3 regions of the Aliivibrio logei genome follow, and region 3 is predicted to be linked to each of the others. Evidence: predicted binding sites of a transcription regulator. Region 3 holds the regulator's gene; each other region holds the start of a gene.
The links. Region 3 encodes MetJ, which represses methionine synthesis genes. Its sites were predicted from a motif close to TTAGACNTNTANANGTCTAA; they were not measured.

Region 1: metK (methionine adenosyltransferase) is a predicted target of MetJ. The motif match lies at 2,408-2,427, and genes of this name have one in related genera.
Region 2: metE (5-methyltetrahydropteroyltriglutamate--homocysteine S-methyltransferase) is a predicted target of MetJ. The motif match lies at 1,913-1,932, and genes of this name have one in related genera.

What each region holds. Positions count from the first base shown of each region.
Region 1 covers NZ_MAJU01000013.1:109,349-113,620, forward strand. The annotation lists gene A6E04_RS13680 (endonuclease) at 1-500, opposite strand, end outside; gene A6E04_RS13685 (SprT family zinc-dependent metalloprotease) at 600-1,085, opposite strand; gene metK (methionine adenosyltransferase) at 1,202-2,356, opposite strand; gene tkt (transketolase) at 2,743-4,272, shown strand, end outside.
Region 2 covers NZ_MAJU01000011.1:30,103-34,374, reverse strand. The annotation lists gene A6E04_RS10695 (hypothetical protein) at 1-655, shown strand, start outside; gene A6E04_RS10690 (DUF4250 domain-containing protein) at 723-917, shown strand; gene A6E04_RS10685 (LysR substrate-binding domain-containing protein) at 935-1,846, opposite strand; gene metE (5-methyltetrahydropteroyltriglutamate--homocysteine S-methyltransferase) at 2,067-4,272, shown strand, end outside.
Region 3 covers NZ_MAJU01000006.1:117,415-121,686, forward strand. The annotation lists gene A6E04_RS03710 (bifunctional aspartate kinase/homoserine dehydrogenase II) at 1-809, opposite strand, end outside; gene A6E04_RS03715 (O-succinylhomoserine (thiol)-lyase) at 809-1,975, opposite strand; gene metJ (met regulon transcriptional regulator MetJ) at 2,163-2,483, shown strand; gene A6E04_RS03725 (malic enzyme-like NAD(P)-binding protein) at 2,824-4,071, opposite strand.

The DNA of each region.
Region 1 (4,272 bases), on a different contig from region 3:
GGTGGCTCGGCAACACGGCCTTTGAAGTCGACTTTAAAAGCACATTGGCCATAGAAAGCGCCTTTGCTTCCATTCCATTGTGAGAATCGGAAATTGGATCGGTCCCCGTTTACTTCACCAATCGCAGGCACTAGATTATGTAAGTCGGCTTCCATTGATTTGAATTGCTTGTCGTTTCTAGTGCAATTTTTACGACCACCCTTTTGCCAACATTGACGTTGATGACCAAATTGCCATGCTGGAACAACGTGCTCCCACTCAATACGACTGGCTCGTTTTTCTTGTTTACGGACTTGGTATCCGCAGCTTTCTAATTCAGGGATCCCTTTCTTTTTATTTTTCCACGTAATGTCACAGCCACAATAAAAGGAGGTTGGGTAATCAAGATAGATTTTGACGGCTTCTTTTTTTGCTTTTGAGAAAGAAGAAGGAGGTGCTGCCATTACATTAACAGTGAAACTGATAGCAATAAGACTGATAACTAAGCGAATTAATTTCATAAAGTACACTACTGATTATTGTATTAATGCAGTAAGAGTAGCTTATTGTTAAAGCTCTTTATAGATAAATTGAGTAATAGAAGTTAATGATAGTAAAGGCTATTTTTTGACCATCTTTAATGGTGACTGGCATTGTCGACAAAGGTATTGAGTTTCTTTTCGTTGGACTCGGTTGTGGCGACGGACCGTTAATTCATGTGTTGTGCATTTACAGCGATACGGGAAGGTTTTTCCTTTTACTGATTCAACGCTAAAACTGTGCGTAGTTCGGGCTGGTAAATTGAAGACTTGATTCATTATACCTTGCCACTCTTTACCATGTGGTTTTACTCGACCATACAGTTTAAACGTAATTAAATGGGCAATTTCATGAGGGATCACTTCATTCACAAAGGTGTGCTGATTTTCTTCTAAGAGAATAGGGTTAATACGAATTTCCCAACCTTGAAGTCGTGCTGTACCTGCTATTTTTCCACGTTGAATAAAATTAATCGCGGGTAAGGAAAAAGGGCGATTAAAAAAAGTGGATGCCTGTTGAATGCACTGTTGCGCTTTGGCTACGGATGCTTGTTGAAGTGGGGTCATTGAATCTCTTTATCTTGAATATCACATTAACGCTTTTAACTATAAAGAGTATATGGGGCTAGAAAACAAAAAAGGAAGCCGAAGCTTCCTTTTTTAAAGAGTTTTTAAGTCTTGAATTACTTAATACCAGCGAAATCACGAAGGATGTCTGCTTTATCAGTCGCTTCCCAAGGGAATTCTTCACGACCGAAGTGACCGTATGCTGCCGTCTTCTTGTAGATTGGTTGAAGAAGGTTAAGCATTTCTTGTAGGCCATATGGACGTAAGTCAAAGTGCTGACGAACCGATTCAATGATGATGTCGTGAGATACTTTTTCAGTACCAAATGTTTCAATCATGATAGATGTTGGATCAGCTACACCGATAGCGTATGAAAGTTGGATTTCACAACGGTCAGCCATGCCAGCTGCAACGATGTTTTTCGCTACATAACGTGCTGCGTATGCTGCTGAACGGTCAACTTTTGATGGATCTTTACCAGAGAATGCACCGCCACCATGACGAGCTGCGCCGCCGTAAGTATCTACGATGATTTTACGACCAGTAAGACCACAGTCACCCATTGGGCCACCGATAACAAAACGACCTGTTGGGTTAATAAAGAATTTTGTTTCTTTATTTAACCATTCTTGAGGAAGTACTGGCTTGATGATTTCTTCCATTACTGCTTCACGAAGATCCGCAGTCGTTACTGAATCACTGTGTTGAGTTGAAAGTACAACAGCATCAATACCAACAATTTTTCCTTGGTCGTATTGAAAAGTAACTTGAGATTTTGCATCTGGGCGTAGGAAATCCAATTTTCCGCTTTTACGTACTTCTGCTTGTTGTTTAACAAGAAGGTGTGCGTAAGTAATCGGTGCAGGCATTAAAATTGGTGTTTCGTTCGTTGCGTAACCAAACATGATGCCTTGGTCGCCAGCGCCTTGTTCTTTTGGATCTTCTTTATCAACACCTTGGTTGATATCAGGAGATTGCTTACCAATTGTGTTTAATACAGCACAAGAGTTAGCATCAAAGCCCATGTCAGAATGAACATAGCCAATTTCACGAACGGTTTCACGAGTGATTTCTTCGATATCAACCCATGCAGAAGTTGTTACTTCACCACCGACCATAACCATGCCAGTTTTTACGTACGTTTCACAAGCAACACGTGCTTTGGGATCTTGTTCTAAGATCGCATCAAGTACGGCATCTGAAATTTGATCGGCAATTTTATCTGGATGACCTTCTGATACTGATTCAGAGGTAAATAGGTGTTTAGCCATGATGAGCTCCACTTCTATAGGTAATAAATTTTTAGAAAATACCCACAGTATATATAAGTCTATACGTTTAACAGTGTAGGTGTTCTTCCATCTAGACGGCCATAATAGAGAAAATTTGATTAATTACAACTCATTTGGGGTAAGAAAATAAATATAAGACATAACCAATCGTTTGCGTTCTGCAATTGGATTTATCTACAGAAACAAGGTTTTCTGTCAAAATCGTGAAAAAAAGCGCTTTATTTGCTAAGTAAACGTTTGCAGTCACTATTAGGCTTTGCGACAATACGGCGCTGCAAATTTAAGTTAATCCATAAATATGGGTAACTAATCAAGAGTTAACTAGCTCAATAAATATATAGTCCTTCGAATTCTCAGGAGCAGGCATGTCTTCACGTAAACATTTAGCAAATGCAATCCGCGCTTTAAGCATGGACGGTGTACAACAAGCAAATTCTGGTCACCCAGGTGCACCAATGGGCATGGCAGACATCGCTGAAGTATTATGGCGTAGTCACCTAAATCACAACCCACAGAATCCAGAGTGGGCTGATCGCGACCGTTTCATTCTTTCTAACGGCCACGGCTCTATGCTGATTTATTCTCTGCTTCATCTTTCAGGTTATAACCTGTCTATCGAAGACTTAAAGAACTTCCGTCAATTGCATTCTAAAACTCCAGGTCACCCTGAGTACGGCTATGCACCAGGTATTGAAACAACAACGGGTCCATTAGGCCAAGGCATCACTAATGGCGTTGGTATGGCAATGGCTGAAAAAGCATTAGCTGCACAGTTTAACCGTGAAGGCCACGACATCGTTGACCACAATACATACGTATTCATGGGCGATGGCTGTCTAATGGAAGGTATCTCTCACGAAGCATGTTCTTTAGCGGGTACATTAGGTCTTGGTAAGCTTGTTGCTTTCTGGGATGACAACGGTATCTCTATCGATGGTGAAGTTGAAGGTTGGTTCTCTGACGATACTCCTAAGCGTTTTGAAGCGTACGGTTGGCATGTAATTCCTGCGGTTGATGGTCACGATGCTGACGCAATCAATGCAGCAATCATTGCAGCAAAAGCGGATCCTCGTCCTACGTTGATCTGTACTAAAACAGTGATTGGCTTCGGTTCTCCAAACAAGCAAGGCACACACGACTGTCATGGTGCTCCACTAGGTGCTGATGAAATTGCAGCAACTAAGAAAGCATTAGGTTGGGAGTTCGGCGCATTTGAAATTCCAACAGACGTCGCTGCTGAGTGGGATGCAAAAGAAGCTGGTGCAGCAAAAGAAGCGTCTTGGGATGCTAAATTTGATGCCTACGCTGCTGCACACCCTGAACTCGCTGCTGAATATAAGCGTCGTATCAACGGTGGTTTACCTGCTGAGTGGGAAGAAAAAACATCGGCAATCATTGCTGATCTTCAAGCTAATCCTGCAAACATCGCATCACGTAAAGCATCGCAAAATGCACTAGAAGCGTTTGGTGCAATGTTACCTGAATTCATGGGCGGCTCTGCTGACCTTGCACCGTCTAACTTGACGATGTGGTCTGGCTCTAAATCATTAACCGCTGATGATTTCTCTGGTAACTACATTCACTACGGTGTACGTGAATTTGCGATGACAGCAATCATGAACGGTATCGCTCTGCACGGTGGTTTCGTACCCTATGGCGCAACGTTCCTAATGTTCATGGAATACGCGCGTAACGCAATGCGTATGGCTGCACTGATGAAAATTCAGAACATCCAAGTGTACACACACGATTCAATCGGTCTAGGTGAAGATGGTCCAACTCACCAACCGGTTGAGCAAATCGCTTCACTGCGTTTAACTCCGAACATGAGCACATGGCGTCCATGTGACCAAGTTGAATCTGCAGTTGCTTGGAAACTAGCGATTGAACGTCGT
Region 2 (4,272 bases), on a different contig from region 3:
AATCCTGTTAACTATTATTTTGCATAAAGGTGATATTTGTCCTGGTCAACGAGGACGCATTCACAAATGGTTACCAGTATTAATTTTAGGTTGGTGTCTTATTGCGGGGGTTGGGATGACTTACGCGATAGTTTTTGCCATTAACCTTATTCCTGCTATTGCCATTGCTGGGTTTTATTTTAGTGTTAAAACCAGTAAAACTCGAGATAAAGGGCCTCTAATTATTATGGCTCTAGCAAATGGGTTTGCAGCCGCAAGTTTTGTTAACTTAGCGTTAGGCTCTGGCTCATTTACGCAATTGTTTTTTGCTCTTATTGGTCCTTTCTTATTTGGTGCTCTGTTAACTCATCTTTTATTAACGTTGGCACGAACTCGCTTACAGGCATTTCATCGATTATTACCCATCAGTGGAATTATTAGCGGCATAGTGATGGTTGTTATTTTACTATGTCAAACCCTAAGTATTCATGAAATCTTCTTAGACAGAATGGCCGTTAAGTTGGGGATTGGTTTAGGACTGATGTTACTGAGCCTTGGTTTATGGAACTTTCATTTGTTTAATAAGCAAGCCGCTAAATGGCAATTTTTAGTACCAGCAAGCATTATTATGGCTATTTCTGGTTATTATCAATTTCAGTTGTTTTTTGTGATGTAGCCCACGCCTTACTTCCAAAATCTGGTCTATTCTAATCTTGTCTCTTAAGTAACATGGAGGGTGAAGATTGGATTTAAGTAATGCTCATGGCCTAGAAAGTGGAATTCTGCTCGGCATCATTAACGAAAAATTGCGATTGGAATGTCACAGTCTAGAAGAATTATCCAGAATGTATGAGCTTGATACAGAAGGAGTTCAAGACAAGCTCAGTGGCTTGGGTTATAAATATGACCCATTAACGAATCAATTTAAGAATAAATGATTTTAAACATACCTCATTTAAGTCATTTTAATACCATCTAAATGACTCTGGCTCTGCTGTTTCGCAGTAGAGAAAAATGCTTGTAAATATTTTTTATCATGTTCGCTGTCTCTAACGGCAGCGAACAATCTTCGCCATAACCCTTCCCCTAATGGTTTACTTTCAATCAACCCCTGTCGTGAAAATTCGCTAATTGCCCAATTCGGCAATGCTGCAACCCCTAATCCTGCGGATACCATCTGTATTAACATTAATGTGTTTTCTGCCTGCTTCCATTTAGCGGGTTCAACGTTGTTTGGCGATAAAAAATGCTTAACCACGTCCAAGCGTTGCTTTTGTACTGGGTACGTCATCATGGTTTGATCGATCAAATCTTCCGGTTCAATGTATTCTTTACTTGCAAGAGGGTGATTGGTTGCCATGACCAGACGTATTTCAAAATCGAACAAAGGTTCGTAATGTACTTCATTTCGAGGTTGAATATCAGAAGTGATAACCAGATCTAAATCGCCATTAACTAATGCCGGTAAAGGTTCAAAACCAAAGCCAGATGAAAAATCCAATTCTACTTCTGGCCAACCGACTTGATACTCTTTAATTGCAGGCATTAACCATTGAAAGCAAGAATGACATTCGATAGCCATGTGCAGCCTTCCATGAAGATCTTCTTTTAAACTTGCGATGTCATATTCAGCTCTGGCCATTTTAGGCAAAATATCATCAGCAAGCGTTAACAGTATTTCACCTTCAGACGTAAATTTGACTGGGCGAGTTTTCCGTAAAAAAACAGTGCCACCAAGACGAGTTTCAAAATCTTTTAATTGATGAGACAGTGCTGATTGAGTGAGGTGTAGGGCATTCGCTGTTGCGGTTAATGATCCCGTATCTCTAAGTGTGACTAAGGTTTTTAGGTGTTTTAATTCAATCATTATAATTCCTCAAGTTCCGTTTGAGTCAGTTCAATAATCTTCACAGTAAAGTGAAAAATCGTTAAAGTAAACATCTAGACGGCTAAATGATGTTAATACTTTAATTAAAAAATTATTGTTGTTGAAATAAATTCATAATCAATGTGAATATTTCTCCGTTGTGCCAGGTAAAGAAAAGAGTCATTGTTTAGCCATCCAAACGGCTAAGGGAATTAGAGCAATGACAACAGAATTGAAAACAAAAACAGTAACGCATATTTTAGGTTATCCACGAGTAGGCGCTCAACGTGAACTTAAGTTCGCACAAGAGAAATACTGGCGCGGAGAGATCGAACAAAAAGAATTATTATCAGTAGGCAGTGAGCTTCGTCAGCGTCATTGGAATGATCAGGCGGCGTCTGGATTGGATTTTGTTACTGCGGGTGATTTTGCTTGGTATGATCATGTATTAACGACAAGTTTATTATTAGGTCATGTACCTGCACGTCACAATACCGGTTTTCCTGATTTAGATACCTTATTTAGAGTTGGCCGCGGTCAATCACAAAATAGCTGTGGTTGTGGTGAAGCGGCTTCAGACATGACGAAATGGTTCAACACCAATTATCATTATATTGTTCCTGAGTTTTCAAAAGACGATAAATTCAACGTCAGTTGGTCACAATTGTTTGAAGAAATTTCAGAAGCACAAAAACAAGGTCATACCGTTAAACCCGTACTTTTAGGCCCACTAAGCTACTTATGGTTAGGTAAAGAAATTAACGATGAGGAAGTTGAGCAAGGGTTTGATCGTCTTTCATTATTACCGCGTGTATTAACGGCATACCAAGCTATTTTCTCAAAATTATCAGCATTGGGTGTTGAATGGGTTCAAATTGATGAACCTATTTTAGCGCTTGAATTACCAAAAGCATGGGCAGATTCCTTCAAGCTTGCTTATCAAGTGATCCAAAGTGATGTGAAGTTACTTCTAACCACTTATTTTGATGGTGTTGAACATCATTTAGATAAAATTACAGAGCTAGCGGTTAATGGGTTACACATTGATATATCAGCAGCTCCTAAGCAATTAGATACTATTGTGAATGCATTACCTAAAGACTGGGTATTATCTGTTGGTGCTGTCAATGGTCGAAATGTATGGCGAGCAGATTTAGAGCGCTTGCATGAAAAACTAGAGCCAGTAAAAGCGAAACTGGGGGGGAAGTTATGGATTGCAAGTTCGTGTTCTCTGCTGCATAGCCCTGTAGATTTGGAGCAAGAAACGGAATTATCACAAGAAACAACACAGTGGTTTGCGTTTGCTAAGCAGAAGCTAAAAGAAGTGACATTGTTGGGGGATGCACTTGATGGCAACCAAAACGCAATTCTAGCGTGTCATCAATACAGTCAACCATTACGAGAACGAGAAACCGCAGATCACATTAATAAACCGGCAGTGCAACAGCGCTTATCGGCGATTACCCCGGCATTGGCAGAGCGCGCAGAAGCGTATTCAGTACGAGCGCAGCATCAAGCTGAAAAATTAGGGTTACCATTATTACCAACCACAACCATTGGTTCATTCCCACAAACGTCTGATATTCGTCAACAGCGTAGTGCGTATCGTGCAGGTAAATTGAATGAGCAAGATTATATAGCTGCGATGAAAGGGCATATTGCCGATGCAGTAGAGCGTCAAGAGCGTTTAGATCTTGATGTATTGGTGCATGGTGAAGCAGAGCGTAATGACATGGTTGAATACTTTGCGGAGAACTTAAATGGCTTTCAAGCAACACGATTTGGTTGGGTTCAAAGTTACGGTTCTCGTTGTGTTAAGCCAGCTATCGTGGTTGCAGACATTGAGCGTGAAGCCCCAATTACTGTCGATTGGACTCAATATGCACAATCTTTAACGAAAAAACAAATGAAAGGAATGTTGACGGGTCCCGTTACCATTCTTGGTTGGACGTTTCCACGTGAAGATATTACCCGCAAAGAAATTGCACAGCAGTTAGCTCTCGTGTTACGTGACGAAGTGTCAGATCTTCAGCAAGCGGGCATTAATATTATTCAAATTGATGAGCCAGCGATTCGCGAAGGCTTGCCGATTAAAAAGAGCGATCAAAAAGCGTATTTAGATTGGGCAGTTGAAGCGTTTAAGATCTCAGCAGCCAGTGCAAAATCAGAAACACAAATTCATACCCACATGTGTTACAGCGAATTTAATGAGATTATTGAATCGGTGGCGGCACTTGATGCGGATGTGATAACGATTGAAACGTCTCGTTCAAACATGGAATTATTAAAAGCGTTTGAAGATTTTAATTATCCAAACGAAATTGGACCGGGTGTTTATGATATTCACTCACCTAATATTCCAAGTGAAGAATGGATTATCGGTTTAATTGAGACAGCAGCAGCGAAAGTTCCTGTAGAGCGTTTAT
Region 3 (4,272 bases):
GGCTGTAATGTTCTGCTATGTAAAACAGGGGCAGCTAAACGGGCCAATTCACTGGCTTCATCCAAACGAAGTAGCGGCAATAAACAAGCGTCTTCCACTTTTCTAGGATCCGCACTAAATACCCCAGCAACATCACTCCAAATAGTAACACGAGAAACTTCAGCTAATGCACCAATCATAGTTGCTGAGTAATCCGATCCATTACGCCCTAATAATACGGTTTCACCCTTTTGGTCACGGGCCATAAATCCAGTAATAACAAGACGACCATGAGGGTGTTGTGCTATTTGTTCTTTAAATAAAGGCCATGAAAGAACACGATCAACCTCAGGCTGAGCCCCTCTTTCTGCTCTTAAAAAATGGCGAGAATCCAACGGTGCCGATTTTAATTCAATCTGGTTTAAATAAGCCGACAACAAACGAGACGACCATATTTCACCATGACCAAGCACATCGGCTTGTTGAACTTCATTTAGCGGAGCATGTAATTGACCGATTGCAATCAACTCTTTATGCAACAATGCCTGCAATACTTCCGCCTGATCTGGCTCTAACAATTCAGAAATTAACTGTTGCTGATAATGACGCAAAGACTCCAATGTATCGTGAGCCAAACGACCATCTTTAGATAAGTTATCAATCCATTCAAGAATACGGTTTGTTGTATTACCCGCGGCAGAAACAACAACAAGATCATGCTCGTTTGAATATTCTTTTAAGATGGTTGCCACACGGCGATAACACTCAGGATCAGAAAGACTGCTGCCACCAAATTTATGTAACTGACGTTGCACCAAAGACGTTGTCATTATTTCACCTCTGCAGCCACAGCAAACGCTTGTGTAAGATCTGCGATTAAATCTCTACTGTCTTCTAGGCCAACAGAAATACGTAATAACGTCGGCACCAAACCGGCAGCAGCCTGAGCTTCATCTGACATCGCTCTATGTGTCATCGTTCCCGGATGAGCAATCAGACTTTCTACTCCCCCTAACGATTCAGCTAAAGAGAAATATTTTAACGCTTTCACAAAAACTTTAAGTTGGTCTAACGAACCGTTTAATTCAAAACTCAGCATTGCACCAAAACCCGCTTGCTGACGCTTTGCTATTTCATGCCCTGGGTGCTCAGGTAGACTAGGGTGATAGATCGTTCCCACTAACTCTTGCTGTTGTAAGCATTTTAATACTTCCATCGCATTTTCTTCATGCACTCGCATACGAGCACTAAGAGTACGAATTCCTCTCAGGGTTAAATAGCTATCAAATGCAGTACCTGTTGCACCAATGCAGTTCCCCCACCATGCCAATTCATCGGCATGTTCTTTCGTTTTAGATATGATCACACCACCAACAACGTCTGAATGCCCATTAATGTATTTTGTTGTGGAATGAAGAACGAAATCAGCCCCAAGAGTCAGTGGCTGCTGTAATACAGGAGAAAGGAACGTGTTATCAACCGCAACTAATGCACCGACTTCTGCCGCTTTTTTACAAATTTCGGCAATATCGACTACGCGAACTAATGGATTGGAAGGCGTTTCTAATAAGATCAGTTTTGGCTTTTTAGCAAGCGCTTCATCTAAAGCGGCGGCATTAGACTGATCCACAAACAACGTTTGAAAATCACCTTTATTTGCTCTGGTGTTAAAGAGTCGATAAGTGCCGCCATAGCAGTCATGAGGGGCAATAATTAAATCATCAGGACCAAGCAAGGCTGATACCATTAAATTAAGAGCCGCAGTGCCACAGTTCGTCACCACCGCACCCGCACCACACTCTAAATCAGACAATGTTGTTTCTAATTGAGTTCGGGTTGGATTCCCTGAGCGAGCGTAATCGTACGTTGGAACATCTCCAAATTCTGGAAAGCTATAATTAGTCGATAAATAGATAGGAGGCACAACCGCATTGTGTTGTGAATCGGTTTCAATGCCAGTACGAACAGCAATAGTTGCAGGTTTTCTCTCGCTCATTATTTCCCTTCCAAACTGCTATGCAGTGGTATAATCTAATCCATAAGTTATATTCTTCTACTTTACCATCACAAAATGAGACGTCAATACTTCTAGACGTCTATATATCTTTGCTTATAGACGTAAATATCGCTAGAATTAGCTCATCGCATTTTAAACAACAATAATATTAGAACGAAGGTGAGCAATGGCTGATTGGAATGGTGACTATTTAAGTCCTTATGCCGAGCATGGTAAAAAAAGTGAACAGGTAAAAAAAATTACCGTGTCAATTCCAACGAAGGTACTACAAATCCTTACGGATGAACGTACTCGTCGTCAAGTAAGTAATCTTCGCCACGCCACAAACAGCGAATTGTTATGTGAAGCGTTTCTTCATGCTTATACTGGCCAACCATTGCCAACAGATGAAGATTTACGTAAAGATCGTCCTGATGATATTCCAACAGAAGCAAAAGCGTTAATGACCGCAATGGGCATTGAATTCGAAGCATTCGACGAAGAATAAAAGTGATTAACTCCTAGCTAATGATAACAATCATTAGCTAGATCACATTTTCGATTATTTCCTACTTTCTTTATCCCCTCTGTTTTTCTGCTCATTTCAATTTTACATTACCTCTCTGTCTCATACTTACCCTATCCAATTGGCCATGTTCAAGTTCTAAAAGCGAATGATAATTTACTCTATCGGCTGTATTACAATAGTGCTAAACAACAACGAATACATTAGTGGTATTCAAGTTAACGCTTGGTGGTAAACCCATAATTTAATTCCCCCTAATAAAAAGACTTCCTCATCAATGACGTAGGAAGCCTTTTTACTTTAATTAATATATAAAAGCAGTTTACGCTTCCATGTATCCTTCTGGCATTTCAATACGAGCGACGCCTGAATCAACCGCTGCTTGTGCTACCGCTTTTGCAACTCGAGGAAGTAAACGAGGATCCATCGGTTTAGGAATGATGTAACCTTTGCCAAACTCTAAAGAATCAACACCCGCCGCTTTTAATACTTCGACAGGCACAGGTTCTTTCGTTAATTGACGAATTGCTTCAACCGCAGCCAATTTCATTTCATCATTAATCACGCTTGCACGAACATCGAGTGCACCACGGAAGATAAATGGGAAACAAAGTACGTTATTTACTTGGTTAGGATAATCAGAACGACCAGTACCCATAATTAAATCATTACGAACTTCATGAGCCAATTCTGGTTTGATCTCAGGATCTGGATTTGAACAAGCAAATACAACGGGCTTATCAGCCATTAATTTAAGCGCTTCAGGTGGCAATAGGTTAGGACCCGATACCCCTAAGAATAAATCAGCGCCTTCAATAACATCTTCAAGCGTACGTTTATCTGTGTTGTTCGCAAAACGTTGTTTATATTCATTAATGTCATCACGACGAGTGTGAATTACGCCTTTACGATCAAGCATGTAGATCTTCTCGCGCATCGCGCCACATTTAATCAGCATTTCCATGCAGGCAACCGCCGCGGCACCCGCACCTAAACAAACAATGATCGCATCTTCTAACTTCTTACCTTGAAGCTCGATAGCATTCAACATGCCAGCTGCCGTTACAATTGCAGTACCGTGCTGATCATCGTGGAATACAGGAATATCACAACGTTCAATTAAACGACGTTCAATTTCAAAACAATCAGGGGCTTTGATGTCTTCTAAGTTAATACCACCAAAAGTATCTGCAATGTTCGCTACTGTATCTACAAATTCATCAATAGTGCGATGTTTCACTTCGATATCAATCGAATCTAGACCGGCAAATCGTTTGAAAAGTAATGATTTGCCTTCCATTACAGGTTTTGAAGCCAGAGGACCTAAATTACCTAAGCCTAAAATAGCCGTACCATTTGAAATAACCGCAACCATATTGCCTTTAGATGTGTATTTATAAACATCGTCTGGGTTTTTCGCGATTTCACGTACTGGTTCAGCTACTCCTGGGCTATAAGCCAAAGCAAGGTCTTCTACCGTATCGGCGGGTTTAGTCAGTGCTATTTCAATTTTACCCGGCGTTGGGTAAGCGTGATAATGGAGAGCTTGTTCGCGAAAATCTTCAGACATGGGGTTTTCCTGAATGCTAATAAATATAAGAGAATTGTTTCAAAATAGTAAACTATATAATAGTTGATCTAGCTCAAACTTCATAGTCTTCGCTTACAGATCGTACCAACAAAAATGTCGGGTTAATTAATGATTTTATGACTTAATTTCAAATAAGAAAGTGACCTTACTCTGAATTTTAGACATAAAAAAAGGAGTCCT